3 regions of the Streptomyces sp. NPDC048352 genome follow, and region 2 is predicted to be linked to each of the others. Evidence: riboswitches for the same ligand, from Rfam matches in the RefSeq annotation. Region 2 holds a riboswitch; each other region holds the start of a gene.

Evidence for each region. Region 2 has a riboswitch for cobalamin ahead of AB0D45_RS16775 (prenyltransferase/squalene oxidase repeat-containing protein). Riboswitches for the same ligand answer to the same signal wherever they lie in the genome.
Region 1: another riboswitch for cobalamin. It lies ahead of AB0D45_RS07740 (energy-coupling factor ABC transporter permease); the one in region 2 lies ahead of AB0D45_RS16775 (prenyltransferase/squalene oxidase repeat-containing protein).
Region 3: another riboswitch for cobalamin. It lies ahead of cobN (cobaltochelatase subunit CobN); the one in region 2 lies ahead of AB0D45_RS16775 (prenyltransferase/squalene oxidase repeat-containing protein).

The regions. Positions count from the first base shown of each region.
Region 1 is NZ_JBEZKZ010000009.1:63,571-73,639, forward strand. Features, by position in the region: gene AB0D45_RS07725 (L-serine ammonia-lyase) at 157-1,539, shown strand; gene AB0D45_RS07730 (hypothetical protein) at 1,716-2,228, shown strand; gene AB0D45_RS07735 (flavodoxin family protein) at 2,295-3,014, opposite strand; cobalamin riboswitch at 3,115-3,319, shown strand; gene AB0D45_RS07740 (energy-coupling factor ABC transporter permease) at 3,348-4,046, shown strand; gene AB0D45_RS07745 (energy-coupling factor ABC transporter substrate-binding protein) at 4,046-4,390, shown strand; gene cbiQ (cobalt ECF transporter T component CbiQ) at 4,394-5,143, shown strand; gene AB0D45_RS07755 (ATP-binding cassette domain-containing protein) at 5,134-5,991, shown strand; gene AB0D45_RS07760 (PadR family transcriptional regulator) at 6,001-6,579, shown strand; gene AB0D45_RS07765 (EF-hand domain-containing protein) at 6,625-6,837, opposite strand; gene AB0D45_RS07770 (YncE family protein) at 7,636-8,823, opposite strand; gene AB0D45_RS07775 (polysaccharide deacetylase family protein) at 8,820-9,611, opposite strand; gene AB0D45_RS07780 (ATP-binding protein) at 9,992-10,069, opposite strand, start outside.
Region 2 is NZ_JBEZKZ010000028.1:315-10,383, reverse strand. Features, by position in the region: gene AB0D45_RS16805 (glycosyltransferase family 4 protein) at 1-347, opposite strand, end outside; gene AB0D45_RS16800 (TetR family transcriptional regulator) at 575-1,213, shown strand; gene AB0D45_RS16795 (DJ-1/PfpI family protein) at 1,697-2,296, opposite strand; gene AB0D45_RS16790 (ferredoxin) at 2,745-2,978, opposite strand; gene AB0D45_RS16785 (aldehyde dehydrogenase) at 2,978-4,429, opposite strand; gene AB0D45_RS16780 (MBL fold metallo-hydrolase) at 4,635-5,720, shown strand; cobalamin riboswitch at 5,851-5,981, shown strand; gene AB0D45_RS16775 (prenyltransferase/squalene oxidase repeat-containing protein) at 6,095-7,342, shown strand; gene AB0D45_RS16770 (SCO2322 family protein) at 7,360-8,025, shown strand; gene AB0D45_RS16765 (energy-coupling factor transporter transmembrane protein EcfT) at 8,022-9,317, shown strand; partial or broken gene AB0D45_RS16760 (ATP-binding cassette domain-containing protein) at 9,314-10,069, shown strand, end outside.
Region 3 is NZ_JBEZKZ010000054.1:16,649-26,717, forward strand. Features, by position in the region: gene AB0D45_RS24550 (cobalt-precorrin-6A reductase) at 1-167, shown strand, start outside; gene AB0D45_RS24555 (hypothetical protein) at 750-1,265, shown strand; gene AB0D45_RS24560 (precorrin-2 C(20)-methyltransferase) at 1,364-2,863, opposite strand; gene AB0D45_RS24565 (precorrin-8X methylmutase) at 2,860-3,507, opposite strand; gene AB0D45_RS24570 (cobalamin biosynthesis protein CobG) at 3,512-4,768, opposite strand; cobalamin riboswitch at 5,546-5,703, shown strand; gene cobN (cobaltochelatase subunit CobN) at 5,736-9,359, shown strand; partial or broken gene AB0D45_RS24580 (barstar family protein) at 9,580-9,874, shown strand; partial or broken gene AB0D45_RS24585 (IS5/IS1182 family transposase) at 9,895-10,014, opposite strand.

The sequences.
Region 1 (10,069 bases), on a different contig from region 2:
ACGCGCCCGCAGCCCTCCCGATCCGTCCGGCGGCCAAGCCGTTCATTTCGCCGCGTTAAGCTCGTCTGTCGGACAAAATCCGCACAATGCCCCCACCCGGCACGATCCGCCTCTCCTGCCCCCTCCCACCCCACGAGCAGACAAGGGAGTCCGCCAGTGGCCATCTCCGTCTTCGACCTCTTCTCCATCGGCATCGGCCCGTCCTCCTCCCACACGGTCGGCCCGATGCGCGCGGCGCGCATGTTCGTCACGCGGCTGAAGAAGGACGGTGTCCTCGCCCAGACCGCGTCCGTCCGCGCGGAGCTGTTCGGCTCCCTCGGCGCGACCGGCCACGGGCACGGCACCCCCAAGGCGGTCCTGCTCGGCCTGGAGGGCCACTCCCCGCGCACGGTGGACGTCGAGGGCGCCGACGACGAGGTCGAGCGCATCCGCCGGAGCGGGAAGCTGCGGCTGCTGGGCGCGGAGATAGGCGGCGCCCACGAGATCGACTTCGACGAGCCGACCCAGCTGATCCTGCACCGCCGCCGCTCGCTGCCCTACCACGCGAACGGCATGACGCTCTTCGCCTACGACGCTTCCGGCGCCCCGCTGCTGGAGAAGACGTACTACTCGGTCGGCGGCGGCTTCGTCGTGGACGAGGACGCGGTCGGCGAGGACCGGATCAAGCTCGACGACACCGTGCTGAAGTACCCCTTCCGCTCGGGTGACGAGATGCTGCGCCTGGCGAACGAGACCGGCCTGTCGATCTCCTCCCTGATGCTGGAGAACGAGAAGGCCTGGCGCACGGAGGAGGAGATCCGCGAGGGCCTCCTGGAGATCTGGCGGGTCATGCAGTCCTGCGTGTCGCGCGGCATGTCCCGCGAGGGCATCCTCCCGGGCGGGCTGCGCGTCAAGCGCCGGGCCGCCGCCACGGCGCGCCAGCTGCGCACCGAGGGCGACCCGATGATGCACCGCAGCGAGTGGACGACGATCTACGCGATGGCCGTCAACGAGGAGAACGCGGCGGGCGGGCGCGTGGTGACCGCCCCGACGAACGGCGCGGCGGGCGTGCTGCCGGCGGTCCTGCACTACTACGTGAACTTCGTGCCCGGCGCGGACGAGGACGGCGTGGTCCGCTTCCTCCTCGCCGCGGGCGCCATCGGCATGCTCTTCAAGGAGAACGCCTCGATCTCCGGCGCCGAGGTCGGCTGCCAGGGCGAGGTCGGCTCCGCCTGCTCCATGGCGGCGGGCGCGCTCGCCGAGGTCCTGGGCGGCACCCCCGAGCAGGTCGAGAACGCCGCCGAGATCGGCATGGAGCACAACCTCGGCCTGACCTGCGACCCGGTCGGCGGCCTGGTCCAGATCCCCTGCATCGAGCGCAACGGCATGGCCGCCGTCAAGGCCGTCACCGCCGCGAAGATGGCGATGCGCGGGGACGGCAGCCACAAGGTCTCCCTCGACAAGGTCATCAAGACCATGAAGGAGACCGGCGCCGACATGAAGGTCAAGTACAAGGAGACGGCGCGCGGCGGCCTCGCGGTCAACGTCATCGAGTGCTGAGCACCGGCGCCTGACACCGGCCCGCGGACCCGTGCCGCGTAGGGCCCGCCCTCCCCGAGGGCGGGCCCTACGCGGCGCTCGCGTACCGGGGGCACGGGGCGTGCAACCGTCCGCGGCCCCCGTGTGTCTTATGAGATGACAGCCCGTCCCCGTCTCACGGACACCGGGGAGACCTCATGCGTCACCTGCACCGCCGCCGGATCGTGGCCCTGGCCACGGGCGCCCTGCTCACCGCGGGGCTCGCGCTCTCCGCGCCGGCCTCAGCCGCCACCACCTCCACCACCACCACCCAGACCCCGCTCGTGGTCAATGCCCGCTGGGGCGGGCACTGCACGTACGACCGGATCGTGATCGACCTCCAAGGCTACGTGCCCCCGGTCACCGTCACTCCCGTCTCCCAGCTCGTCTACGACGGGTCCGGCAAGCCCGTCCCGCTGGCCGGGAAGTACTTCCTGGAGATCCGCCTGCACCCGGCCGCCGCGCACAACGACGCCGGACAGAACGTCTACCAGGGCCCGAAGCTCCAGCAGATCTACCTCAGCAAGCTCAAGGGCCTCGCCATGACCGGCGACTTCGAGGGGTACGTGACCTTCGGCGCCGCCTTCGACACGGCCCCGTCCTACACCACCTCCGTCCTGCACTCGCCCGAGCGGTTCGTGCTGGACGTCGCACACCCGAACACCTGCTGATCCCGCGGTACGGACGGCGGGCCCGGGACGTGGGACGTCCCGGGCCCGCCGCCGTCCGGGCGGCCGCTACCGGTGTTCGGGGTTGGGGAAGTCGAAGCGGCAGCCCGCGTCCCACAGGGAGCGCTGGTTGCCGTGGGCCGGGACGCCCCCGGCGCGCTTGAGGAGCGCGGCCAGGTGCATCAGGTTCCAGGACATGAAGGTGGTGTTGCGGTTGGTGAAGTCGTTCTCGGGGCCGCCGGAGCCGGGGTCCAGGTACGAGGGACCGGGTCCGGCCTCGCCGATCCAGCCGGCGTCGGCCTGCGGCGGGATGGCGTAGCCGAGGTGCTGGAGGCTGTAGAGGACGTTCATGGCGCAGTGTTTGACGCCGTCCTCGTTGCCGGTGATCAGCGCTCCGCCGACGCGCCCGTAGTACGCGTACTGGCCCCGGTCGTTCAGCAGGGAGGAGCAGGCGTAGAGCCGCTCGATGACCTGCTTCATGACGGAGCTGTTGTCGCCGAGCCAGATCGGGCCGCACAGCACGAGGATGTCGGCGTCCATGATCTGGCTGTAGAGGACCGGCCACTGGTCGCTGTCCCAGCCGTGCTCGGTCATGTCCGGCCAGACGCCGGTGGCGATGTCGTGGTCGACGGCGCGGATCAGCGAGGTCCGGGCGCCCGCGGACTCCATGACGGCGCGGCTCCTCGCGATCAGCCCCTCGGTGTTGCTGGTCTCGGGAGAGCGCTTGAGGGTGCAGTTGACGTAGACGGCGGAGAGGTCCTCGTACCGTGGGCTCTGGTCGTCGGCCATGCCCCCACCGTGCCCGCGGGAGCGCGGGGCGGCCAGCGGGCGTGACCCGTCCGGGGGCGGGTGACCGGGTGGCCGGATCGGTCCGGGTTGTGACGGTCCGTGCGGGCGACTAGGGTCGGGTGGCCTTGGTGTTCGGGAAACCGGTGGAAAACCGGTGCGGCCCTCGCCACTGTGATCGGGAAGTCCGGCTCCAATCCTGCGGGAAGCCACTGGGCCCGCGCGGGAGACCGCATGGGCCCGGGAAGGCGGAGCCAGGGCATCAGTACCCGTGAGCCAGGAGACCGGCCGGGGCGCGTCGTCCATCCACGAGGTGCTGGAGAGGTCTCCCCACACATGCATATAGCCGAGGGCTTCCTGCCCCCCTTGCACGCGGCCGCCTGGGGCGCCGCGTCCGCCCCGTTCGTCGTCCACGGGGTCCGCGCCCTGACCCGCGAGGTGAAGTCGAACCCGGAGAGCACGCTGCTGCTCGGGGCGTCCGGAGCGTTCACCTTCGTCCTGTCCGCCCTGAAGATCCCGTCGGTGACGGGAAGTTGTTCGCACCCGACGGGGACGGGGCTCGGGGCCATCCTCTTCCGGCCGCCGATCATGGCGGTGCTCGGCACGATCACCCTGCTGTTCCAGGCACTGCTGCTGGCCCACGGCGGGCTCACCACCCTCGGCGCCAACGTGTTCTCGATGGCCATCGCCGGTCCCTGGGCGGGCTACGGGGCCTACCGGCTGCTGCGCGCATCCAACGTGCCGCTGATGGCGGCCGTGTTCTGCGGCGCGTTCTTCGCCGACCTGGTCACCTACTGCGTGACCTCCGTCCAGCTGGCGCTGGCCTTCCCCGACCCGGCGAGCGGCTTCCTGGGCTCGCTGGAGAAGTTCGCGGGCATCTTCGCGGTCACCCAGATCCCGCTCGCGGTGAGCGAGGGGCTGCTGACCGTCCTCGTGATGCGGCTGCTCATGCAGTCCAGCAAGACGGACCTGGTCCGGCTCGGCGTCGCAAAGCTGACCGGCGGCGAGCGGACGAAGACGGAGGCGGCGCTCTGATGTCCAGGAACGCGAAGATCAACGGCCTGCTGCTGCTCCTGGTGGCGGCGCTCGCCGTGCTCCCGCTCGCGCTGGGGCTCGGCGACGGCAAGGAGGAGCCGTTCACCGGCGCCGACGCGCAGGCCGAGAGCGCCATCACCGAGCTGAAGCCCGACTACGAGCCCTGGTTCTCCCCGCTGTACGAGCCGCCTTCCGCGGAGATCGAGTCCGCGCTGTTCGCCCTCCAGGCGGCGCTCGGAGCCGGCGTGCTCGCCTACTACTTCGGCGTCCGCAAGGGCCGCCGCCAGGGCGCGGCGCAGGCCCTGGCGCAGGCCGAGGCCGCCCACTCCGCCCCGGAGTCGTAGGAGGTGCTGCCGATCGACGTCGCGGCCCACTCCAGCCGCTGGCGGGGCCGCCATCCGCTGGAGAAGGCCCTGCTGGGGTTCGGGCTCACCCTCACCGCCGTGAGCCTGCCGCCGTGGCCGGGCGGGCCGCTGGTCGCGGCGGCGACCCTGGCGGTGCTGCTGGGGCCCGCCGGGGTGGCCGGGCGGCAGCTGTGGCGGGCCTTCCGGGTGCCGCTCGGGTTCTGCGTGACCGGGGCGCTGCCGCTGCTGGTGTCGGTGGGCGGCCCGGACGGCTTCCTCGCCCTGGCCCCGGACGGGCCCCGGCACGCGGCGGAGCTGCTGCTGCGCACCTCGGCGGCCTCCCTCGGGGTGCTGCTGTTCGCCTTCACGACGCCGGTCTCGGACGTGCTGCCGCGGCTGGTGCGGGCTGGGGTGCCTGCGCCGGTGGTGGACGTGGCCCTGGTCATGTACCGGATCGGCTTCCTGCTGCTGGACTCGATGGCGCAGGTCCGCCGCGCCCAGGCGGCCCGGCTCGGGCAGACCAGCCGGGCGGCGGTGTGGCGTTCGCTGGCCGGGCTCGCGGCGACCTCGTTCGTCCGGGCCTTCGACCGCGCCGCCCGGCTCCAGGAGGGGCTGGCGGGGCGCGGTTACGACGGCGCGCTGCGGGTGCTCGTGCCCGGGGCGACGCTGTCCTGGCGGTTCCTGACGGGGTCCGCCGCCCTGCTGGCCGCACTGGCCGCGGGGACCCTCGTACTGAAGGAGCTGTGGCTGTGACCGCGTTGGTGGAGCTGGTCGGCGCGGGATACGCCTACGAGGACGGCCCGGCCGTACTGTCGGGGGTGGACTTCGCCATCGCCGAGGGCCGCGCGCTGGTGCTGCTGGGCCGCAACGGCAGCGGCAAGACCACGCTGATGCGGCTGCTGAGCGGGGGTCTGCGGCCGGGGCCGGGGTCGCTGCGCCTGGACGGCGCGGAGGTGGCGTACGACCGCAAGGGCCTGACCCGGCTGCGGACCTCGGTGCAGCTGGTGGTGCAGGACCCCGACGACCAGCTCTTCGCGGCCTCCGTCGAGCAGGACGTGTCCTTCGGCCCGATGAACCTGGGGCTGCCCGCCGGGGAGGTCCGCGAGCGGGTGGAGGCCGCCCTGGCCGCCCTGGACATCACCGCGCTGCGGGACCGCCCGACGCACCTGCTGTCGTACGGGCAGCGCAAGCGCGCGGCGATCGCCGGCGCGGTGGCGATGGCCCCGCGGGTGCTGATCCTGGACGAACCGACGGCCGGGCTCGACCCGGACGGCCAGGAACGCCTGCTGGACGCCCTCGCGGGCCTGCGCGCCGGCGGCACCACGGTCGTGATGGCCACCCACGACGTGGACCTCGCGGTCCGCTGGGCGGACGACGCGGCGGTGCTGACCCCGGCCGGCATCCGCACCGGCCCCGCCGGTGAGCTGCTCTCGGACCCGGAGCTGCTGGCCTCGGCGGGCCTTCGCCAGGCCTGGGCCCCGGCGGTGACGGCCTTCCTGCGCGCCCACGGCCTGCTCGCCGCGCACCTGCCGGGGCCGCGGGTCCCGCAGGCGCTGGCCGAGTGGCGGCCGGCGGCCTCGCCGGCCGGCCCGCAAACCTAGGATGGCGGCATGTCACTGCCGCACGCCATCCTCACCGCCCTGCTCGAGAAGCCCTCGTCGGGGCTGGAGCTGACCCGGCGGTTCGACAAGTCCATCGGCTACTTCTGGTCCTCGACGCACCAGCAGATCTACCGGGAGCTGGGCCGGCTGGAGGAGTCCGGGCTGATCCGGGAGCTGCCGAGCGAGGTGCCCGTGCGCGGGCAGAAGAAGGAGTACGAGGTACTGCCCGACGGGCGCGCGGAGCTGGCGCGGTGGGTGGACGAGAGCCAGGACCCCAAGCCGGTGCGGGACGCGCTGCTGCTGCGGCTCCGCGCGGCGGCGGTGGTCGGGCCGCAGGGGCTCGGGGCGGAGCTGCGGCGCCATCTCGACCTGCACCGGGCGCAGTTGGCCACGTACGAGGGCATCGAGGCGAAGGACTTCCCGCCGGGGCGGGACACCGCCCCGGACCGGTTGCGCCGGCTCGTGCTGCACGGCGGCATCGCCCTGGAGGGGTTCTGGCTGAGCTGGCTGGAGGAGGCCCTCTCGGAGGTGGAGGAGCTGTCCTCGGCGCAGGACGCGGCGCCGCCGCGGGGCGGGACTCCGGCCTGACGCGCCCCCGCCCCTGCGGGCGGGGCGGAGGCGGGCGCGGCGCGCCTACTTGTTCAGGGAGGCCCAGAACTCGTCGAAGCTGAGCAGCTTGTCGCCGTCGGCGTCCTTGGCGGCGATCACGGAGTCCGCGATCGAGGCGGTGACGTAGTGGTCACCCATCTCCTTCATGGCCGCGCTGTACTCGTCGGCCGTGACGAAGCCGTCACCGTTCACGTCGAACTTGTCGAACGTCGCGCGTGCGCTCTCGATGTCAGCCACTGGGTCCACCCCTTCTCGGTGCTTGTTGACCGGCTCAGGGTAGCGGCAGCGGGCCCGCGGCCCCGCCGCGGGTCCCGGTCGGCCGGCAGATATGTATTTCCTCCACCCCGCACAAGCCCGTGGAACAGCCGGTGGAACGGCCCGGAAAACGCGCGGAGGCGATAATTCCGGCCAAGAAATCCGATTGCCCCTTGTCACGCTCCGGGATCACGGCATAACGTAACGGCATTGCCGCCACACCAGGAGCACGGGGCTCCCAGGGACATGCGGCACCAAGGGTTGCCGCCGGTGACGATCGCAGCTGACGCAGCATGAGAGCTCCGCCCCTCCCCCGTGCGTGCCGCCACTTCGCCGCAGGTCTCACGTCCGGCGCGCGCGGCTGTCCCGGCCCGCCGGGACGGGGGTGGGAGCGCTTTCGGAATTCCGGATGAATTCCGCCTGCCGGCCACCGAACGGGACGGAGCGCATTTCCCGGAGGCCGACGGCGCATTCCGCAGGGACGCGGGCGAAAGGGTCCCGTATTCCGCCGGGCGGAATACGCCCGGAGGTGAATGCAGCCGCGTACCGGCTGAGAGCGAGAGCCGGTACGCGGGGCGGGGCGGGCACGGTCGGCGCACGCGGCCGAGGAGCGTACGGGGCTCCTCGGCCCGGCCGCCGGCCGCGGCGGGCGTACGGCTTCACCGGGAGGCCGCCCGGGCGACGTCGGTCGCCCCGGAGCCGCCTGGTGGATGTCGGTGTCCCGGGAGCTGTGCGAGCTCCCGGGGCACCGTCGCAACAGGGGGGCCGGCGGCGGCGGGGCTACCGGAAGATGCCGGTGTGGCCGAGGGAGTAGCGGCCCGGCTGCGGGTAGACGGCGAGGCCGTGCGGGCCGCCGCCGACGGGGATGCGCGCCAGCTGCTTCCCGCTGGTGGTGTCGATCGCGTAGACCTCCCCGTTGTAGCGGCCCGACAGCCACAGCACCTTGCCGTCGGCGGAGACCCCGCCCATGTCGGGGCTGCCGCCGTCCGGCAGCTGCCACTTCTTGGTGAGCCGGTTCTCCTTGAAGTCGAAGACCGAGATGCTGCCCTCGCCGCGGTTGGAGACGTACATCTGCCGGGAGTCGCGGCTGACGTACAGGCCGTGGCAGCCCTTGCCCGTGGGCAGCAGCTTGGGGACGTCGAACTTGTCGCCGCTGAGCACCCACATGCCGTGCGCCATCATGTCGGCGACGTAGAAGGTCTTCCCGTCGGGGGAGATCTTCACGTCCTGCGGCATCGCGCCCTCGAAGGGCAGCTTCTGCTGGCCGATCACCTCCATCTTCTCGGTGTCGACCTTGAGCAGTTCGCCGGAGAACTCGCAGCTGACGATGAAGTACCGGCCGTCCGCCGAGAAGTCGGCGTGGTTGACGCCGAAGCAGGTCACGGGGACGGTCTTGACGCGGTCCATGGTGTGCGGGTCGCGGAAGACCAGCTCGCGGTCCATGGAGGCCATCACGACCGCGTACTTCCCGTTGGGGGTGAAGTACAGGTTGTACGGGTCGTGCACCTCGACGGCCTTGCCGGCCTCACCGGTGGCGGGGTTGATCGGGGTGAGGGTGTGGCCGCGGTTGTTGTTGACCCACAGGGTCTTCATGTCCCAGGAGGGCACCACGTGCTGCGGCTGGACGCCGACCGGGATGGTGTCGATGACCTTGTACGTGGCCGGGTCGATGACGGACACCGTGTTGGAGTTGGTGTTGGGGACGTAGACGCGGGACGGGAAGTTCTTGACCACCGGCGAGAGCCGGTTCGGCCGGTCGGCGGCGTACACGTCGTGCGGGTCGAGCAGCGGCGGCATCCCGGCCAGTCCCGGCGGCACGGCCGGGACGGCTTTGGCGGGCTTGGCCGGGCCCTTGGAGCCGAGCGCCCCGGCGGGGGCCTTGTCGGCCGATCCGCAGCCGGCCAGGGCGGCGAGGACCAGACCGGCCAGCAGCACGGTGGCCTTCCGGGGAAGGCGGGTGGTCTTCATGAGGTCAGCAGCTCCGTGGTGGTCACCGCGCGCAGTCGGCGGCGCGCGAGTTCTTCGAGGAGGGGCGGCATCGCGTCGACCGTGTCCGCGTAGCCGAAGTGCAGGCTCACCACCGATCCGCGCTGGATCGTCCCGGTGACGGTGCGGATGACGGCCGCGGCGCCGGGCGAGGTGAAGTCGAGGGAGTCCACGTCGTACGAGAGGACGTGGGGGTAGCCCGCCCGCTGGGCGAGCCTGCGGACGAGCGGGCGGGCGTGCTGGGTCTGCGAGGGGCGGAACCAGGTGCCGATCGAGCCGGTGAGGCGCTTGAGGCGCTGGGCGCAGCCGGTGATCTCGGCTTGGGCCTCCGCCTCGGACATGTCGTTGATCGCGAGGTGGCGCTGGGTGTGGTTGCCCAGTTCGTGGCCGCCGTCGAGGATCCGCCGGGCCATCTCGGGGTGGGCGTCGAGCCAGCTGCCGATGGCCAGTACGGTGACCCGCGCGCCGCCCTTCTCGGCCGCGGCCAGTACGGCACGGGCGAGGGCGGGGTCCCCGTTGCCGTGGAAGGTGAGCGCGACCTGGGGGCGGTCGCGGGGGCCGTGCGCGATCTCGACGGGCTGTCCGGGGAAGCGGCGGGGGGCCGGGGCCGCGGGGGCGGGCCCGGCGGGCCGGTCGGGTCGGGCGGGGGCGGGCCGGACGGGGCCCGGCGCCGCCGGACCGCCGCCCGTGCCGCAACCGGCGGTGAGGGCGCCTGCGGCGGCCGCCGCGGTGGCGCGCAGGGCCGTACGGCGGTCTGGGTAACAGAGCACCCGCCCATTTAAGTGCCGCTTGACCCCGTAGGTAATGATTGACCCAATTTGGGACTTTCGCTGAACGAGTCCGCAGGGTCGACTGTCCGCTATGTGATCAAGGATTTACGCAGAGCGGTCGATATTTATTCGTCGATTGCGAGGTGGGTGGCCCATCTCACCTAGGATTTAGGTGCGAACTCATGAGATATGCACACTTATGTCCGACTCGGGACTTTTGGCGTTCGGGCCCATGTCTGCCATAGTCGGAACCACGGCTTCCCTTTGACCCGAGCGAAGTCTCCCGCCGAGGATCACACACCCCACCGATCCTCGGCGCACCCATGGAACCCCCGCAGCGCCCCACCTCGGCGACAGGGGGTTTCTGGCGTTCCGGGCCCTCAGCGGTCGGCGACCCGCATCTCGAACCAGGTGATCTTGCCGCGCGGCAGCAGGTCGGCGCCCCAGCGGTCGGACAG
Region 2 (10,069 bases):
GGCTCGGGGAACCCGCCGGTCCACATGGTGGCGACCTCGAGGGCGTCGATCCAGTCCCGGTACTCGCCGCGCTTGGGCGTGCGGAAGGGGTCGGGGCTGCGGTACAGGTCCAGGCTCGGCAGCTCGGTGAGCGTGGCACCGGTGTCCAGCACCGGATAGGGCTGCGCGCCGATGACCTCGACGGAGTGCCCGAGCTTGACGAGCTCCCGGGAGAGGTGGCGGACGTAGACGCCCTGGCCGCCGCAGAACGGGTTCCCCTTATAGGTGAGGAGTGCGATGCGCAACGGGCGGTCGCCGTCGGTGGCGGACCCTGCGAAAGGGCTCGTCACCATGGCCTCTGCGGTCACTCTCGGCCCCCTTCTCCCTGCACTTTCGCCGGAGCGTAACCGCTCGGATAATGTAGAACAAGTTTCAGAGTTGATCCCCTGAAGACCATTGAATCTACCGGCCGGAAACCACACCGTAAGAGGCGGAGCAGGTGATTCGCGCCACGGCTCGGGCGCCTGACATGCTGACCCGCGGACCATCCCGGAATCAGCCGCCGCAACGACACGGAACGCCAGGAACGGGACACATGACAGCGGAAGCGAAGGCCGTGACGCCTCCCCTGACGGAACGCCAGGAGGCGCGCCGGCGCCGCATCCTGCACGCGAGCGCGCAGCTGGCCAGCCGGGGCGGCTTCGACGCCGTGCAGATGCGGGAGGTCGCGGAGTCGTCGAACGTCGCGCTGGGCACCCTCTACCGCTACTTCCCGTCCAAGGTGCACCTGCTCGTCGCCACCATGCAGGACCAGCTCCAGCACATGCACACCACCCTGCGCAAGCGCCCCCCGGCGGGCGAGGAGCCGGCGGCCCGCGTCGCGGAGACCCTGATGCGCGCCTTCCGCGCCCTCCAGCGGGAACCGCACCTCGCGGACGCGATGGTGCGCGCCCTGACCTTCGCGGACCGGAGCGTCTCGCCCGAGGTGGACACGGTCTCGCGGCTGACGACGGCCATCATCCTGGACGCCATGGGCCTCGACGCCCCGCCGACGGCGGAACAGCTCTCTGCGGTCCGGGTCATCGAGCACACCTGGCACTCGGCCCTGATCACCTGGCTCTCGGGCCGCGCGTCGATCGCCCAGGTGAAGATCGACATCGAGACGGTGTGCCGGCTGATCGACCTGACGGGGGCGGGGGCTTCGGCGGGGGCGGCTGCGGCGCGGAAGGCCTGATTGTGGCGTAGGGGTGGGGGTGCGGGTACGGGGTCTCCCGGGACCGGATCAGGGAGGGTTTGGGGGCTTCCCGTCAGTCCCATCGTCATTCCGCGTCGGGCCGGCCCGTCAAGGGCGCTCCTTCGTCGCGTCGCTTCGCGATCGCCTTCGGCGACCCTTGACCGACCGTCCCGCCCCGGAAAGCCGAAAGACTGCCGGGAAACCCCCAAAAGAACGGTCACCAGGGACAGGTCCGAGGGGCGGGTCTCTCAGGGACGAGGCGAGGGGCCAGGGCCATGGCCCGCCGGGCATCCGGGCCCCATATCCGCGTCCAGGACCGGGGGCCCGGCCCCACCCGCACCGAACGGCGACCAGAGCAGCGCGGGAAGCTGATGGGCGCGACAGATCGCTACGCACTTCTCATTGCTTGGCGTCCGGCGGCCGTCTGGGGCTGGTACCTGCACCAAATGTTGATCAGGAGCCCATCCGGCAGCAGTAGGCGGGTCAGATCACGGCACTCTCACCGGCGTGGACAGCGCGCAGGGAGCGCTGGACGGTCTCCAGCTTCTCGCCGACCGGGGCGGCGTAGTCGATGGCGGCGCGAGCGGCTTCCTCCCCGAGGGTGCGGCTGATCACCCAGGTAGCGAGGTACTGGGAGGCCAGGCAGCCGCCGGCGGTGGCGATGTTCCCCTCGGCGTGGAAGGGGGCGTCCAGCACGGTGACGCCGCAGGCCTCGACGAAGGGCCGGCTCGTCATGTCCGTGCAGGCGGGCATGTCACCCAGCAAGCCGAGCCGCGCGAGCACGAGCGCGCCGGAGCACTGCGAACCGATCAGCTGGCGCGAAGGGTCGAGCGGCAGCATGGACAGGAGCCGGTCGTCGGCGACCACGTCACGCGTCTTCACCCCACTGCCGATCAGCACGACATCCGCCTCGGTCACGAAATCCATCGACCGCTGCCCGGTCACCTCGACGCCGTTCATCGACGTGACCACCGGGGTAGGCGTCGTGATGAAGGCCTCCAGACCGGACCGGTTGATCAGTGCTGAGGCGATGAAGCTGTCGAGTTCGTTGAACCCGTCGAAAGTGACCACGGCTACCTGCATCACAACTCCCTGAGTAGTCAGGCGTCGAGTCTGTCAGGCCCATCACCCCCCGCACGCGGGCCAATTGGCGGCTGGTGGCCTGCGCAGCCCGCCGGACGGTCTCCTGGTCAACCTCTGGTGCGGTTATCAGCCCCAGACACGGGCCCGGATCCGGGAAGGGGTCATGACCCCTGGCCCCTCGCCTCGTCCCTGAGGGACCCGCTCCTGCCTGTCCTCCCTGGTGACCGTTCTTTCGGGGGCTTCCCGGCAGTCTTTCGGCTTTCCGGGGCGGGACGGGCTGTCAAGGGTGGCCGAAGGCCATCGCGAAGCGACGCGACGAAGGAGCGCCCTTGACAGGCCGGCACGACACGGAACGACGATGGGACTGACGGGAAACCCCCGAACCAGCCCTGACACCGCCCCACCGAAACCCCGCTCCCCCACCCCGCCCCCCACCCCACCCCACCCCTCACTCCTCCGGCGGAAACACCGCCTCCCCCGACGGGGACAGGGTGATGAGGATGGCCTCCACCGGGCAGCCCTCCGCCGCCGTCAGCGTGGGTTCGTTGGCGTCCGTGACCGGGGAGCGGGGGTGGGACTGACGGGCCGAGTCGAGGGTGAAGGCGTCCGGGGCGTGGTTCACGCACATGCCCGCTCCGATGCAGACCCCCCGGTCGACCTCGACCTGCCAGCGGTCCCCCATCACGCACCCGCCGGGAGGTGGATCATCTTGTGCTCCAGGTATTCGCTCAGCCCCTCCGGGCCGAACTCCCGCCCCACGCCGCTGTTCTTGTAGCCGCCGAACGGCCCCAGCATGTCCAGGCTGAAGGTGTTCACGTTGAAGGTGCCCGTGCGCACCCGGCGCGCGAAGTCGATGCCGTGCTCGACGTCGGCCGTCCAGACGCTGCCGCTCAGGCCGAAGTCCGAGTCGTTGGCCACCCGCACCGCCTCCTCCTCGTCCCCGTAGGGGATCAGGCACACCACGGGGCCGAAGATCTCCTCGCGGGCGATCCGCATCGAGTTGTCGACGTCGCCGAAGAGGGTGGGTTCCACGTACCAGCCCCGTTCCAGGCCGGCCGGGCGGCCGCCGCCCGCCAGGATCTTGGCCCCCTCTTCCTGGCCGATCCGGATGTAGTCCAGGGAGCGCCGCTGCTGGCGCTCGGCGACGAGCGGGCCGAGCTGCGTCGCGGGGTCGAGGGGGTCTCCGACGACCAGGGCGCCGGCCGCCGCCGCGAGGGCTTCGGCCACCTCCGCGTACCGGCTGCGCGGGGCGAGGATGCGGGTCTGGGCGACGCAGGCCTGACCGTTGTTCATCCAGGCGGCCGGGACGATCCCGGCGACGGTGCTCTCCACGTCGGCGTCGGGCAGGATCACGGCGGCGGACTTGCCGCCGAGTTCGAGGGTGACCCGGGTCAGGTTGCGCGCGGCGACCTCCATGACGCGCTTGCCGGCGGCGACGGAGCCGGTGAAGGCGACCTTGTCGACGCCCGGGTGTCCGACCAGGTACTCGCTGACCTCGCGGTCGGCGGGCAGGACCGAGAGCACGCCCTCCGGCAGCCCGGCCTCCCGTGCGATGTCGGCCAGGATGAAGGAGTCCAGGGGGGCTTCGGGGGACGGCTTGAGGATGACCGCGGAGCCGGTGAGCAGCGCGGGCGCGAGCTTCGCCGCCGCGACGAACTGGGGGACGTTCCACGGGATGACGGCGGCGACGACCCCGACCGGTTCGCGGCGCACGAGGATCGGGCCGAGCGCGCCCTGACGGCGCTCCTCGTAGGGGTATGCGGCGGCGACCTTGATGGCGGAGTCGTAGACCATCATCGCGCCGAGGGCCTGGGCGAGGATGCTCCAGGAGTACGGGGAGCCGTTCTGGGAGCTGATGGAGCGGGCGATCTCCTCGTGCCGGACGGCGATGGCGTCCTTGATCCGGGAGACGACGGCGGTCCGCTCCTCCAGCGACAGGCGCGGCCAGGGGCCCTCGTCGAAGGCCTTGCGGGCGGCGGCCACGGCGCGGTCCACATCGGCCTCGGAGGCGTGCGGGACGCTGCCGATGACCTGCTCGGTGTGGGGGGAGACGACCCGGATGGTGCCGGTGCCCAGCGGATCCGTCCATTCCCCGCCGATGAACAGTTGGGCGTGTTCCACGAGCTCGGTCATGTCCGATGCCTCCAGGGGCTGCGCACGATCTCACCGATGTCGCAGAACTGATACCAGTTCTAGTTCGAGGAGTCCACGGTCCGCACACGGCCGGGCGCGGGCTGCCGCAAGATCCTGCGGGTAGTCAGGAAGCCCGCGAGATGGTCGACTTGGGCTCCTACTGAAACGCGTTCTCGTCACCGGCCAGTCAGCAGGGAGAGCCCCCATGTCAGAGGCCGCACCCCAGCCCACGCCTCACCCCACCCCGACCACCACCCCCCACGTCACCGACCACGGCGGGGGTGTCTGGGCCCTGAAGGTGCCCATCCCCGACAACCCCCTCGGCCACACGCTCGTCCACGTGCTCGACACCGGCCGCGGGCCCGTCCTGGTCGACACCGGCTGGGACGACCCCGCCTCCTGGGACACCCTCATCGCCGGGCTGGGCGTGCTCGGCCTCGCGGTCGCCGACGTGCACGGGGTGGTCATCACCCACCACCATCCCGACCACCACGGCCTGTCCGGCCAGGTCCGGGAGGCCTCGGGGGCGTGGATCGCCATGCACGCCGCCGACACCGAGGTCGTCGTGCGGACCCGTTCCGCCGAGCCGGGCGTCTGGTTCGACTACATGGGCGAGAAGCTCGCCGCCGCCGGGGCCCCCGAGGAGCACGTCGCCCCTCTGCGCGCGGCCCGGGCGAGCGGGCGGATGCGGACCCTGCCCGGGCTGAGCGCCGCCGTCCCCGACCGGGAGATCGTCCCCGGCGAGCTGCTGCCCCTCGCCGGGCGCCGCCTGCGCGCGATCTGGACCCCGGGCCACACCCCCGGCCACGTCTGCCTGCACCTGGAGGAGGCCCACCCCGCGGGCCTGCCCGGCAACGGCCGGCTCTTCTCCGGAGACCACCTGCTCCCCGGGATCTCCCCGCACATCGGCCTGTACGAGGCCCCCGGGGACACCCGCGTCACCGACCCCCTGGGCGACTACCTCGACTCCCTCGAACGCGTCGGCCGCCTGGGGCCCGCCGAGGTGCTCCCCGCCCACCAGCACGCCTTCACCGACGCCCCCGCCCGCGTGCGGGAGCTGCTGGAGCACCACGAGGAGCGGCTGACCGGGCTGTGGCGGCTGCTGGCCGAGCCCCTGACCCCCTGGGGGCTCGCGGAGCGGATGGAGTGGAACCGGCCCTGGGAGCAGATCCCGTACGGATCCCGGAACATCGCCGTCTCGGAAGCGGAGGCCCACCTGCGGCGGCTGGTGAAGCAGGGCCGGGCGGAGGCGGTGCCGGGCACGGACCCGGTGGCGTACCGGGCGCTGTGATCCGGTGCGGCCGGAGCCGGCCCTCGCCCGCCGCGCCCGGCCACGGGGCCGCACTCCGCGCCGCACTCCGGGCCGCCCCCGGTAAGGGGCACTGCCGCCCCGGGCCCCCCGACCCGCCGGCTACGGGCCGGTACAGTGAGCCCGTCGTCCACACTTCCGTATGGGGGGAAGCCGGTGCGAATCCGGCGCTGACCCGCAACCGTGACCCGGCCCGCAGCACGCGGGACGGCGAGCCGGAATGCCCCGTACCGGAGGTGCGCGGCTCGTGCCGCCGGGTCCTCCGGCGGCCGGCACCGTCGAGGTAAACGGAGCCGGAGCCCGGTGCCTGCGCGTGCCTGTCTCCCGCCCCCCGTACGAGAGGCACCCGCCCCGCCATGAACGTCCGTCGCAGCGCCGCAGCGCTCGCCGCATCCGCCGTGCTCTGCGTCGGCGTCGCTCCCGCCGCCCTCGCCGACACCCCGCCGCCCTCCCCCTCCGCGCCCCCGGTCGTCCCCTCGGGCCTGTTCGGCAAGGCCGACCCGACGTACGACGGCGTGTGGCGCCAGTCCCTCGCGCTGCTCGCCCAGCGGACGGCGGGCGTGAAGCCCGCCCCGCAGGCCGTGGCCTGGCTCACCGGCCAGCAGTGCGCGAACGGCGGCTTCGCCTCCTTCCGCGCGGACGCGGGCGCCGTGTGCGACGCGAAGACGGTGTTCGACACCAACGCCACCGCCGTCGCCGTGCAGGCGCTGAAGGCCCTCGGCGGCAAGGACGCCGAGGTCAAGAAGGCGGCCGACTGGCTGAAGTCCGTACAGAACGAGGACGGCGGCTGGGCCTACGTCCCCGGCTCCCCCAGCGAGGGCAGCTCCACCGCGATCGTGATCAGCGCGCTGGCCACGGCGGGCGAGACGCCGGACCAGGTGAAGTCGAAGGCGGGCAAGTCCGCGTACGACGGCCTGCTCTCCTTCCAGCTGGGCTGCTCCACCGAGCCGGCCTCCGACCGGGGCGCCTTCGGCTACCAGCCCGCCGACGGCAAGCTCGCCGCCAACGCCGACGCCACGGCCGCCGCCGCCCTGGCGGGTCTGGGCAAGGGCATCCTCGTCGAGCCCGCCGCCTCCGACACCGCGGCCGCCGCGCTCGCCTGCCCGGCCGCCCCCGCCGATCCGGCGGGCGCCGCCCGGGGCGCGGCCGGCTACCTGGCCGAGGCCCTCAGGAAGGACGGCCACCTCACGGCCGTCACTCCCGGCTCCGACCAGCCCGTGGCGGACACCGGCAACACCGCCGACGCCGTCATCGCCCTCGCCGCGGCGGGCCACCGGCAGTCGGCGGCGGGCGCGCTGGAGTGGCTCCAGAAGAACTCCGCGCAGTGGTCCAAGGACAACCCGGCCGCGCTGGCCACCCTCGTCCTGACCGCGCACGCGACGGGCACCGACCCAAAGTCCTTCGGCGGCACCGACCTGGTCTCGGCGCTGAACGCCACGGGCCCGGCCCCGCAGCGCGCGGACGCCGACGCGCAGAAGGTGGAGGGCAAGGAGGAGCCGGGCTCCGGCAACCAGAGCATCTGGTGGATCGTCGGAGCGGGCGCCGCCGCCGGCATGGGCATCGGCATCCTGCTGAGCGGCCGCCGGAAGAAGAACCAGCTGTGACCGGCCGCCGTCCGCACATGGCGGCGGGTGCGGTCGCGGGCGTCCTGGGCGTCCTGGGTCTGGCCCTCACCCTGTTCGCGGCCTCCCCGGCCCTGGCGGCGGGCTACCGCTACTGGTCGTTCTGGGACGGTGCGGGCGGCAGCTGGGCGTACGCCACCCAGGGCCCCTCGACGGCCCGCCCCGCGGACGGCGCCACGCTCGGCTTCCGCTTCTCGGTGAGCAAGGACGCCGCCGACGAGGCCGCCCGGCCGCGCGCGGCCGCCGACTTCCAGGCCGTCTGCGCCGGCACCGCCCCGGCGGACGGCCGCAAGCGGGTGGCGGTGGTCATCGACTTCGGGGTGCCCGGGGACGCGCCCGGCGGCGAGACCCCGCCGCAGGACACCCCGCGCACCGCCTGCGCCCAGCTGGCCCCGGAGGCCACGGCGGCGGAGGCGCTGGCGGAGGTGGCGAAGCCGCTGCGCTACAACAGTGCGGCGCTGCTGTGCGGGATCTCCGGCTTCCCGAAGACGGGCTGTGGCGAGCCGATCGCCGACGGGGAGCCGCGGAGCCCGGCGCCCGCCGAAGCCGCCCCCTCGGCGCAGGAGGACTCCTCCGGTCCCTCGGCGGGCCTGTTCCTCGGGGTCGCGGCGCTGCTGGCCCTGGGCGGGGCCACCGTCTGGCAGTCCCGCCGCCGCAGGCGATGACGGCGCGCCCTCCCGGCGGGCCGGCCGGCGCCGGCCGGCCGCCCACGGGGTCCACCCGCACGGGTGGGTACCCCGCCCGGCGCGGCGTCGGGCGCACCACGCACGGCGCGGCACCCGCGCACGTACCCCCGGCCCGGCCCGGTGCCGCCGGGCGGGCGGGCGCCCCGCACGGGCCGGCGTACGAAAGGGAAAGGCCCTGGCGGGCCCCCGAGGCCCGGCGCGGGAACGCCCTGCACGCGGGGGCCTGGTGGCTGTGGGCCCTCGGGCTCGCCACCGCCGCGTCCCGGACCACCCATCCCCTCCTCCTGGGGCTGATCGTCGCCGTCGCCGGGTACGTGGTCGCCGCCCGCCGCACGGAGGCGCCGTGGGCGCGTTCCTACGGGGCCTTCGTCAGGCTCGGCCTCTTCGTCATCGGGCTGCGGCTGCTCTTCTCCGTGCTGCTGGGCTCCCCGATCCCCGGCACGCACACCCTCGTCACCCTGCCCGAAGTCCCGCTCCCGGCCTGGGCGCAGGGCGTCCGGTTCGGCGGTCGGGTCACCGCCGAGCAGCTGGTCTTCGCCTTCTACGACGGCGCGAAGCTGGCCGCGCTGCTGATCTGCGTCGGCGCCGCCAACGCGCTCGCCAACCCGGCGCGGCTGCTGAAGTCGCTGCCCGCCGCTCTGTACGAGGCGGGCGTGGCGGTGGTCGTCGCCATGACGTTCGCGCCGAACATGGTCGCCGACGTGGCCCGGCTGCGGACCGCCCGCCGGCTGCGCGGGCGCCCCACCGGCGGGGTGAAGGCCGTCCTCCAGATCGGCCTGCCGGTGCTGGAGGGGGCGCTGGAGCGCTCGGTGGCGGTCGCCGCCTCGATGGACGCGCGCGGGTACGGGCGTACGGCGCAGGTTCCGCCGGCCGTGCGGCGCACCACCAACGCCCTCACCCTCGGCGGCCTCCTCGGCATGTGCGCCGGTACGTACGGGCTGCTCGCGGCGGAAGGCGCCGCGTACGGGCTGCCCGTGCTCGGCATCGGCCTCGTGCTGGCCCTCGCGGGGCTGCGGCTCGGCGGGCGGCGCAGCATCCGCACCCGCTACCGGCCCGACCGGTGGGGGGCGCGGGCCTGGCTGGTCGCCGGGTCGGGGGCGGCGGTGGCGGCGCTGCTGGTCCACGCCGGGTCGGTGGACCCGGAGGGGCTGCGGCCGGGGGTGGTCCCGCTGGTGGTTCCCGCGCTGCCGCTGTGGCCGGCGGCGGCCGTCCTGATCGGCCTGCTCCCGGCCTTCGTGGCCCCCGTTCCTCCCGAGGAGTCTTCCCGTTGATCCGCTTCGAGCAGGTGTCGGTGACGTACGACGGCGCCACGCACCCCTCCCTCCGCGACGCGGACTTCACCGTCCCGGAGGGGGAGCTGACCCTCCTCGTCGGCCCGTCGGGTGTCGGCAAGTCGACACTGCTGGGCGCGGTGTCCGGACTGGTCCCGCACTTCACGGGCGGCACGCTGCGGGGGCGGGTGACGGTGGCGGGGCGTGACACCCGCACGCACATGCCGCGTGAGCTGGCGGACGTGGTGGGCACGGTGGGGCAGGACCCCCTGGCGCACTTCGTGACGGACGTGGTGGAGGACGAACTGGCGTACGGGATGGAGTCGCTGGGCCTGCCGCCCACGGTGATGCGCCGCCGGGTGGAGGAGACGCTGGACCTCCTCGGACTGAACGAGCTGCGCGACCGTCCGATCGCCTCCCTGTCGGGCGGGCAGCAGCAGCGGGTGGCGATCGGCTCGGTCCTCACGCCGCACCCGCGCGTCCTGGTCCTGGACGAGCCCACCTCCGCGCTGGACCCGGCGGCGGCGGAGGAGGTCCTGGCGGTGCTGCAACGCCTGGTCCACGACCTGGGCACGACGGTCCTGATGGCGGAGCACCGCCTGGAACGGGTGGTGCAGTACGCCGACCAGGTGCTGCTCCTGCCGTCCCGCGGGGCGGCGCCGGTGCTGGGCTCGCCGGCGGACGTCATGGCGGTGTCCCCGGTCCACCCGCCGGTCGTCTCCCTGGGCCGCCTCGCGGGCTGGTCCCCGCTC
Region 3 (10,069 bases), on a different contig from region 2:
ACGTGCTGGTCACCAAGGACAGCGGCGGCGACGCGACGTCCCCGAAGCTCACCGCCGCCCGCGAGGCCGGGATCCCGGTCCTGGTCGTACGCCGGCCGGCGGTGCCGGCACAGGTGGCGCAGGCCGTTTCGGTGGAGGCGGTCCTGGCCTGGCTCCACCGGACCTGAGACGTACGGTCTCGCCGGTCCCGAGGCGTACTGGCTCCGCCGGGCCAGAGGCGTACTGGCTCCGCCGGGCCAGAGCCGTGCTGGCTCCGCCCGGCCCGAGGCGTGCTGGCTCCGCCCGGCTCGAGGCGTGCTGGCTCCCCGGGCACGAGACGTACCGACTCCGCCCGGCCAGAGGCGTGCTGGCTCCCCGGGCACGAGACGTACCGGCTCCACCCGGCCCGAGGCCTACCGGCTCCACCCGGCTGAGGCCTGCCGGCTCCCCCGGCCAGAGACGTACCGGCTCCACCCGGCCCGAGACCAACCGACTCCACCCGGCTGAGGCCTGCCGGCTCCCCCGGCCAGAGACGTACCGGCTCCACCCGGCCCGAGACCAACCGACTCCGCCCCGGTCAGAGGCGTACCGAATCCACCCGGCCTGAGGCGTTCGGACGCCCCGGCGCAGGCCTCGGAGGCGTACGTTCCGGGGCCGCGCCGGTCCTCCGCTTCGTGGGGCCGGTGCCTGCGCGCCGCGCCTCCCACCGGCCCGGATGCCGTCCACGCGCCCGCCGCCACCGGCCCGGCTGCACCCTCTAGGCTGAGGGGATGCGGATACGTCACTCCCTCGTCCTGATCCTCGCCGCCGCGACGCTCGTCACCGGCTGCGGCAGCAGCAGCGGGCAGGAAGCGGCGCCCCGGGTGTGGGAGCCCGACGACGCACTCCAGCGGGCCGACAAGGCCCTGGGCAGGGAAGCCGGCGACGGCCGCGTGACGATGCGCGGCACCGGCTTCCTCGCCGGCGGCCTGGACAAGACCCTGGAGGCCGGCGGCGAGGGCCCGTACCGCCTGGACCTCGCCTGCGACAGCGAGGAGAGCCCTCGGGTGACGGTGGTGCTGTCGCGCGAGGGCGGTTCCGGGGAGCGCCCGTTCGACGTGGCCTGCGGCACGGTCGGGGAGGTGACGCGGCTGAACCTCCCGGCGGGCCCGGCGCTGACCGTGCACGTCGAGCCCACCGCGCAGGACGACTCGCCCCCGGCCGCGGTGCTGTCGTGGCAGCTGCTCACCGTCGACCCCGCGGCCGTGCAGGGCTGCCCCGACGCCCTGGCGGGCTGCCCGAGTTGAGCCGGCGGTGCGGCCCGGGCTCCCCGGGCCGCACGTCTCGGCACAGCACGCGCCGCGGCACGGCACGCGCCGCGGCACGGCGCGGCCGCGCGTTCACGTCACGGGTAGCGGCGCGGCGTCCACGTCACCCGCGAGCCGTCGGGCCGCTGCGTGACCTGCGTCTGCGAGGAACCGATCAGCAGGATCGTGCGCATGTCCACCTCGGCCGGCTCCAGTTCGGCCAGCGTCACGACGCGCACCGACTGCTCCGGGCCGCCCACGTCCCGCGCGACGACCACCGGGGTCTGCGGGGCCCGCAGTTCGAGCAGCAGCTCCCGGGCCTTGGCGACCTGCCAGGTCCGGCTGCGCGAGCCCGGGTTGTACAGCGCGAGCACCAGGTCGGCCGCGGCGGCGGCGCGCAGCCGCTCCGCGATGACCTCCCACGGCTTGAGCCGGTCGGAGAGCGAGAGGGTGGCGTAGTCGTGGCCCAGCGGGGCCCCGGCCGCGGCGGCCGCCGCGTTGGCCGCGGTCACCCCCGGCAGCACCCGCACCGGCACGTCCTCGTAAGGGGCCTGGCCGGCCACCTCCAGGACCGCCGTGGCCATGGCGAAGACCCCGGGATCACCGCCGGAGACGACGGCCACCCGCTTGCCGCGCCGGGCAAGGTCGAGGGCGAACTCGGCGCGCTCGGACTCCACCTTGTTGTCGGAGCCGTGCCGGATCTGGCCCGGCTTGACCGGCACCCGGTCCAGGTACGTCGTGTACCCGACGAGCACCTCCGCGTCGGCCAGCGCCCGCCGGGTCTCGGCGGTCAGCCACAGCGGCCCGGCCGGGCCCGTGCCGACGACCGCGACCTCGCCGGGGCCCGCAGGCACGCTGCCCGGGTTCCCGATCCGGCTGGGCACGACGGCGACGGCGAAGTACGGGACGCTGTCGGGGTCGGTCTCGGCCAGGGCCCCGGTCCGCTCCCCCTCCATGGTGGCGCGCTCGACGTAGTGGGCCTCGGCCAGCCGGCCGCTGCCCTCCATGGCCCGCCGGACGGCGGGGAAGGTACGGCCGAGCTTCATCACGACCGCCGAGTCGGTGGCGGCGAGGCGCGCGGTGAGCTCCTCCTCGGGCAGGGTGCCGGGCAGGATCGTGAGCACCTCCTCGCCCTCCACGAGCGGGGTGCCGAGGCGGGCCGCGGCGGCGCTGACGGAGGTGACGCCGGGGATGACCTCGGCCTCGTACCGGTCCGCGAGCCGCTTGTGCATGTGCATGTACGAGCCGTAGAAGAGCGGGTCGCCCTCCGCGAGGACGGCCACGGTGCGGCCGGCGTCCAGGTGGGCGGCCAGCCGGGCGGCGGAGGCCTCGTAGAACTCCTCCATCGCGCCCTGGTAGCCGCCCGGGTGGTCGGTGGTCTCGGTGGTGACCGGGTAGACCAGCGGTTCCTCGACGTGGTCGGAGCGCAGGTGCTTCGCGGCGATCGAACGGGCGATGGAGCGGCCGTGGCGGGCGCTGTGGTACGCCACGACGTCCGCCTCGGCGATCACCTCGACGGCCCGCAGGGTCATGAGGGAGGGGTCGCCGGGCCCGAGCCCGACGCCGTACAGCTTGCCCTTGTCGTCCTGACGGCTCATTCTTCCTCGCTCGCGATCGCGTTGATCGCGGCGGCGGCGATGGCACTGCCGCCGCGCCGGCCCCGCACGATCAGGTGGTCGAGGCCCGAGGGGTGGGCGGCGAGGGCGTCCTTGGACTCGGCGGCGCCGATGAAACCGACGGGCACGCCGATGACGGCGGCGGGGCGCGGGGCGCCCTCCTCGATCATCTCCAGCAGCCGGAACAGCGCGGTCGGCGCGTTGCCGACGGCGACCACGGCGTTCTCCAACAGGCCCCGGTCGCGCCAGACTTCGAGTGCGGCGGCGCTGCGCGTGGTGCCGGTCTTCGCGGCGAGCGCGGGCACGGCCGGGTCGGAGAGGGTGCAGATGACCTCGTTGCCCGCGGGCAGCCGCTTGCGGGTGACACCGCTGGCGACCATCTGTACGTCGCACAGGATCGGCGCGCCGGCGTGCAGCGCGGCGCGGGCCCGCAGGACGACGTCCGGGGTGTAGCCGAGGTCCTGGGGGAGGTCGGTCATGCCACAGGCGTGAATCATGCGCACCGCGACCTGGGCGACCGAGGCGGGAAGCCCGGAGAGGTCCGCCTCGGCGCGGATCGTGGCAAAGGACTGGCGGTAGATCGCGGCGCCGTCCTTCTCGTACTCGAACACGGTGTACTCGCTCATTTCTTCACTGCGATGCGGGTGTTGTGGTGGTGCGTGCGGCCGTGAGGGCGGCCGCCAGACGGTCGTACGGGGTGGGCCGCCCGTCGAGTTCGTACCCGTCGGGGGTGGCGACCAGGTCGACCCAGGCGGTGCCGCGCGGATGGCCGCAGCGGCGCGCGCAGCCGGACCAGTGCACGGGCAGCTCGCCCGCCGAGCCTGTGACGACGGCACGCGCGTCGGCGCGTACGTCGGCCAGGGACTTGGCGCAACCGGGCTTGCCGGTACAGGCGGTGACGGTCCGCCAGGGGCTGTCGGCGGCGGTGACCAGGCCGGCGGCCCGGATCCGGGCGCCGGCGTCGGCGGGCCAAGGGGCCTCGCCCCGCGGGAGGATGACGCTGCGCCAGGGCGTGACGCGCAGCTCGCCGCCACCGGAGGCGGCGACGTCGGCGAGGACCCGCCACTGGGCGGAGTCCATCCGGCCGAGCGGCGGCAGGACGCACAGGGCGTCGCCGGCCCCGCCGGGCCGCGGCGGCTGCGCGTGCGGCCACGCCACCTCGGGCACGCGGGCCGCGTCGATCCCGGCGGCGGCCAGCCGCAGGGCGAACTCTGCGGCGTCGAGACCCCGTCCGTCGGGTAGCTCGGCGACTCGCCAGGCCCGAGTCCCGGCGGCGTCGGCGGCGTCGAGGAAGTACTCGGCGGCCAGCAGCGCCGCCCGGGGCGCGTCGGCCGCGGCGACGGCGACGGCCTCGGCGGCCGCTCCTAGCCGCACCAGCGCCCGCCCGTCCGCGCGGCCGAGCACGGTCACGTCGGGGTCGAGGGCGGCGACATCCCCGCGTCCGTCGTCGAGGGCGAACAGGAACCGCCCGGAGAGGGCGGCCGCCCGAGCGCCGGCGCACAGCACGCGGTCGAGCTCGCGCACCCAGTGCACGACGTGGGGGCCGCCCATCGGGGAGGCCACGATGTTGCGCACCCGCTCGTGGCTCGGCGCGGGCAGCAGTCCGGCGCCGTCCAGCAGCGCCGCGAGCCCGGCGCCGCAGTCGTCGGTGAGGCCGCGCAGCTGGACGTTGCCGCGCGAGGTGAGTTCCAGGTGCCCGTCCCCGAACCGGTCGGCGGCGAGCCCGAGCGCGGCGGCCTGACGGACGGTGAGCAGCCCGCCGGGGATCCGGACGCGCGCCAGGTACCCGTCGTCGGCGGCGTGCAGCCGCAGCGCGCCGGGGCAGGCGTCGCCGCGGTCGCGTATGACGGGTTCGTCCCGCGATGCGGCGGAAGGGGGCTGGGGCATGGCCGCGAGCATACCCACGATTCCCCACCCCCGACCTGTGTCCGTCGCCACCCCGAACCCCCACACCCCCACCGACACCTGAGGCCCGACGCCCGGGGAGGCGAAGCCCCGGAAATCCGACGTGACTCCACAGACGAACCCCGTGGCGCCCGGGGCGAAACCCCGGAAAAACCCACAGAACAGCGGAACAAAGCCCCGTGGGGGCGGGGGCGAAGCCCGTGGGGCGGGGGCGCGAAGCCCGGTGGAACCCGCGGGACCCGGGGCGAAGCCCCGCAGAACCCCCGGGGCCCCGGGGACGGAGCCCCCAGGCACGGGGCCCGGGGGCGGAGCCCCGGGGAACGGGCGGGGCTCAGGGAACGGGCGGGGGCCCGGGGGCGGAGCCCCGAGCACGGGGTCCGGGGCGAAGCCCCGCAGAACCCACGGGGGTCCGGGGGCGGAGCCCACGGGGGTGAGGGCGGGGGCGAAGCCCCGCAGAACCTACGCGGGCCCGGGGCAAAGCCCCCGAGCACAGGGTCCGGGGCGAAGCCCCGCAGAGCCCACGGGGGCCCGGGGGCGGAGCCCCCGAGTACGGGGTCCGGGGCGGAGCCCCGGGGAACGGGCGAAGGGCGGGGTGGGGAGCAGCCCGCGCAGCGCACCCCCACCGCACCCCCACCCGGCACCCGGCACCCGGCACCCGGCACCCGGCACCCGGCACCCGCCCACCCCCACCACGTCCCCCACCCCGGGCCCCACCACCGCCGCCCACCCCACCCCCACTCCCGGCCAGGGAAAAGGCCGCCTAAGATGACCTTCCGACGGACCGCTCGGCCCGTCATCGCCGAGGACGGCGACATGGGAGGAAGCCCGGTGCGATTCCGGCGCGGTCCCGCCACTGTGAACCCCGCGGAGCGATCGGCCGGGTGAGTCAGGAACTCCCGCTGTCCTCACTGCCCGGGGCGCGGAAACCCCGAGGAAGGCCTGCCGCCGCATGATCCTGCTGCTGTCGACGTCCGACACCGATCTGCTCAGCGCCCGCGCCGCGAACACCGCCGGCGGCCCCGTGCCGTACCGGTTCGCGAACCCCTCCCGCCTTCCCCTCGACGACCTCCCCGGTCTCCTCGACGGGGCCGACCTGGTCGTCGTACGCCTCCTCGGCGGGCTCCGCGCCTGGCAGGAGGGCCTGGACGTGCTCCTCGCGCCCGGCCAGACCCGCCCGGTGGTCGTGCTGACCGGCGAACAGGCCCCCGACGCGCAGCTGATGGAGGCCTCCACGGTCCCGATCGGCATCGCCGCCGAGGCGCATCGCTACCTCGCGCACGGCGGCCCGGCCAACCTGGAGCAGCTGGCACGCTTCCTCTCCGACACCGTGCTGCTCACCGGCCACGGCTTCGAGCCGGCCGCCACCTCCCCCACCTGGGGCCCCCTGGAGCGCACCCCGCACGCGGCCCCCGCCGGCCCGCGCGTCGCGGTGCTCTACTACCGCGCCCACCAGATGAGCGGCAACACCGCCTTCGTGCACGCCCTCTGCGACGCCATCGAGGCGAAGGGCGGGCAGCCCGTCCCCCTGTACGTCTCCTCCCTGCGCACCCCGGAGCCGGAGCTGCTCCAGGCCCTGGAGCCGGCCGACGCGATCATCACCACCGTGCTCGCGGCCGGCGGCACCCGCCCCGCCACCGCCTCCGCGGGCGGGGACGACGAGTCCTGGGACGCGGGCGCCCTGGCCGGGCTCGGCGTGCCGATCCTCCAGGCGCTGTGCCTGACGGGTTCGCGCGGCAACTGGGAGCAGAACGACGAGGGCCTGTCCCCGCTCGACGCCGCCACCCAGGTCGCCGTCCCCGAGTTCGACGGCCGGCTCATCACCGTCCCGTTCTCCTTCAAGGAGATCGACGAGGACGGCCTGCCCGCGTACGTGGCCGACCCCGAGCGGGCCTCCCGCGTCGCCGGCATCGCCGTACGCCACGCCCGCCTGCGCCACATCGAGCGGCGCGACAAGAGGATCGCGCTGGTCCTCTCCGCCTACCCGACCAAGCACTCCCGCATCGGCAACGCGGTCGGCCTCGACACCCCGGCCAGCGCCGTCGAACTCCTGCGCACGCTCATCGCGGAGGGCTACGACTTCGGCCCGGTCACCGAGATCCCCGGCCTGGTCTCCGGCGACGGCGACGAGCTGATCCGCGCCCTGATCGAGGCCGGCGGCCACGACCAGGACTGGCTGACCGAGGAGCAGCTGGCCCGCAACCCGGTCCGCATCCCGGCCGCCGACTACCGGCGCTGGTTCGCCGAGCTGCCCGCCGAGCTGCGCGAGCAGGTCGAGGAGCACTGGGGCGAGGCGCCGGGCAACATGTTCGTGGACCGTTCCTCGAACCCGGAGGGCGACATCGTCCTCGCGGCGCTCCGCCGCGGGAACCTGCTGATCCTCATCCAGCCGCCGCGCGGCTTCGGCGAGAACCCGATCGCGATCTACCACGACCCGGACCTGCCTCCCTCGCACCACTACCTGGCGGCGTACCGCTGGATCCAGGCCGCGGCCGAGGACGGCGGCTTCGGCGCCGACGCGATGATCCACCTGGGCAAGCACGGCAACCTGGAGTGGCTGCCGGGCAAGAACGCCGGCCTCTCGGCGTCCTGCGCCCCGGACGCGGCGCTCGGCGACCTGCCGCTCGTCTACCCGTTCCTGGTCAACGACCCGGGTGAGGGCACGCAGGCCAAGCGCCGCGTGCACGCCACCCTGGTCGACCACCTGGTGCCGCCGATGGCCCGCGCGGAGTCGTACGGCGACATCGCGCGCCTGGAGCAGCACCTGGACGAGTACGCGCAGATCAGCGCGATGGACCCGTCCAAGCTCCCGGCCATCCGCGCCCAGATCTGGACGCTGATCCAGGCGGCGAAGCTCGACCACGACCTGGGCCTGGACGAGCGGCCCGACGACGACGGCTTCGACGACTTCCTCCTGCACGTCGACGGCTGGTTGTGCGAGGTCAAGGACGCCCAGATCCGCGACGGCCTGCACGTCCTCGGCGGCGCCCCGACGGGCGAGGCCCGCGTCAACCTGGTCCTGTCGATCCTCCGCGCCCGCCAGATCTGGGGCGGCACCTCCGCCCTGCCCGGCCTGCGCGAGGCCCTCGGCCTGGACGAATCGGCGGCCACCCGCACCGCGGCCGACACCGTGGAGGAGACGGCCCGCGCCCTGGTGCAGGCCATGGAGGACGCGGGCTGGTCCCCGGACGCGGTCGCCGCGGTCTCGGCGGGCCACCCGCAGGCCGTCTCGGACATCCTCGCCTTCGCCGCCCACGAGGTCGTGCCGCGCCTGGCCGGCACCACGGACGAGATCGCGCACGTCGTCCGGGCGCTGGACGGCGGTTTCGTCCCCGCCGGCCCGTCCGGCTCCCCGCTGCGCGGGCTGGTGAACGTCCTCCCCACCGGCCGCAACTTCTACTCGGTCGACCCGAAGGCCGTCCCCTCCCGCCTCGCGTGGGAGACGGGCCAGGCCCTGGCCGACTCCCTCCTGACGCGCTACCGCGACGACCACGAAGGCGCGTGGCCGGCCTCGGTCGGCCTCTCCCTCTGGGGCACGAGCGCGATGCGCACGGCCGGCGACGACGTGGCGGAAGCCCTCGCGCTGCTCGGCGTCCGCCCGGTCTGGGACGAGGCCTCCCGGCGCGTCACCGGCATCGAGGCGATCCCCCTCGGGGAGCTGGGCCGCCCCCGCATCGACGTGACCCTGCGCATCTCGGGCTTCTTCCGCGACGCGTTCCCGCACGTCATCGGCCTCCTGGACGACGCGGTCCGGCTGGCGGCCTCCCTGGACGAGCCCGCGGAGTCGAACTTCATCCGGGCCCACGCCCAGGCGGACCTGTCCCTGCACGGCGACGAACGCAAGGCCACCACCCGCATCTTCGGCTCGCGCCCGGGCACGTACGGGGCCGGCATCCTCCAGCTGATCGACTCCCGCGACTGGCGTACGGACGCCGACCTGGCGGAGGTCTACACGGTCTGGGGCGGTTACGCGTACGGCCGCGGCCTGGAGGGCCGGCCGGCCCGCACCGAGATGGAGACGGCGTACAAGCGCATCACGGTCGCCGCCAAGAACACCGACACCCGCGAGCACGACATCGCGGACTCCGACGACTACTTCCAGTACCACGGCGGCATGGTGGCCACCGTCCGCGCCCTGCGCGGCACGGCCCCGGAGGCCTACATCGGCGACTCCACCCGCCCGGAGACGGTCAAGACCCGCACCCTGGTCGAGGAGACCTCCCGCGTCTTCCGCGCCCGCGTGGTGAACCCCAAGTGGATCGAGGCGATGCGCCGCCACGGCTACAAGGGCGCCTTCGAGCTGGCGGCGACGGTCGACTACCTCTTCGGCTACGACGCCACGACGGGCGTGATCGCGGACTGGATGTACGACAAGCTCACGGAAACGTACGTCCTCGACCCCACGAACCGCGCCTTCCTGGAGGAGGCCAACCCGTGGGCCCTCCACGGCATCGCGGAACGCCTCCTGGAGGCCGAGTCCCGCGGCATGTGGGAGAAGCCGGACCCGCAGGTCCTCGAATCCCTCCGCCAGGTCTACCTGGACACGGAGGGCAACCTGGAAGCCGACTCGGACTGACACCGACTACCACCGGATCCCCCTGGTGACCACCGCACAGGCCGCCCTCCCCCTCCGCCGGGGAGGGCGGCCTGTCCGCCGTCACGCGCACCCTGAACCCGTCATATCCCTTCCGCGGGTCGGTCCCGAGACCCACCGACCGCTGCCACCGGAAGAACTCCTAGAGCCTGTCTCTTTGACTCGTGAGTGGCTCGTGGTGGGGGCTGGTTAGTCTGCTGCGATGACGGATAGCGAGCTGGTCGTTGACCTGTGTGGTCGGCTGATCGAACCACTCAACGACTTCTGGGACGCGTTGAGTCAGCCGTGCGGGCTGCCGGAGTGGTTCGGCCAGAAGTTGGACGCGTGGTCGGACACGATTGAGACCCGGGGTATCTCTGAGGTGAGCGCAGTCACGACATTCTGATCGTGCACGTCGACCAGCGGGGTCTGTTCAATGGGACCAGAGGGAGGCCACTGTCTTGGCCGGCATCTTTGACGGAGAACAGAGGCGGCTCGTCGTGCATGGGCTGACCTGACTAATCCTTCGAAGCCTTGCTCAGCGCCGGGTCCAGATGAGGATGGAAGCAAGACGGAGTGCGGCCTGGTAGGCGATGGCGAACTTGTCCGTCCGCGTGGCAAGGCCGCGCCACTGCTTGAGTCGGGCGATGCACCGCTCGCAACCCTCATCCTCGGCCACTGGTCCTACCTCGGTTCGGGTTACAGCCCCGGCG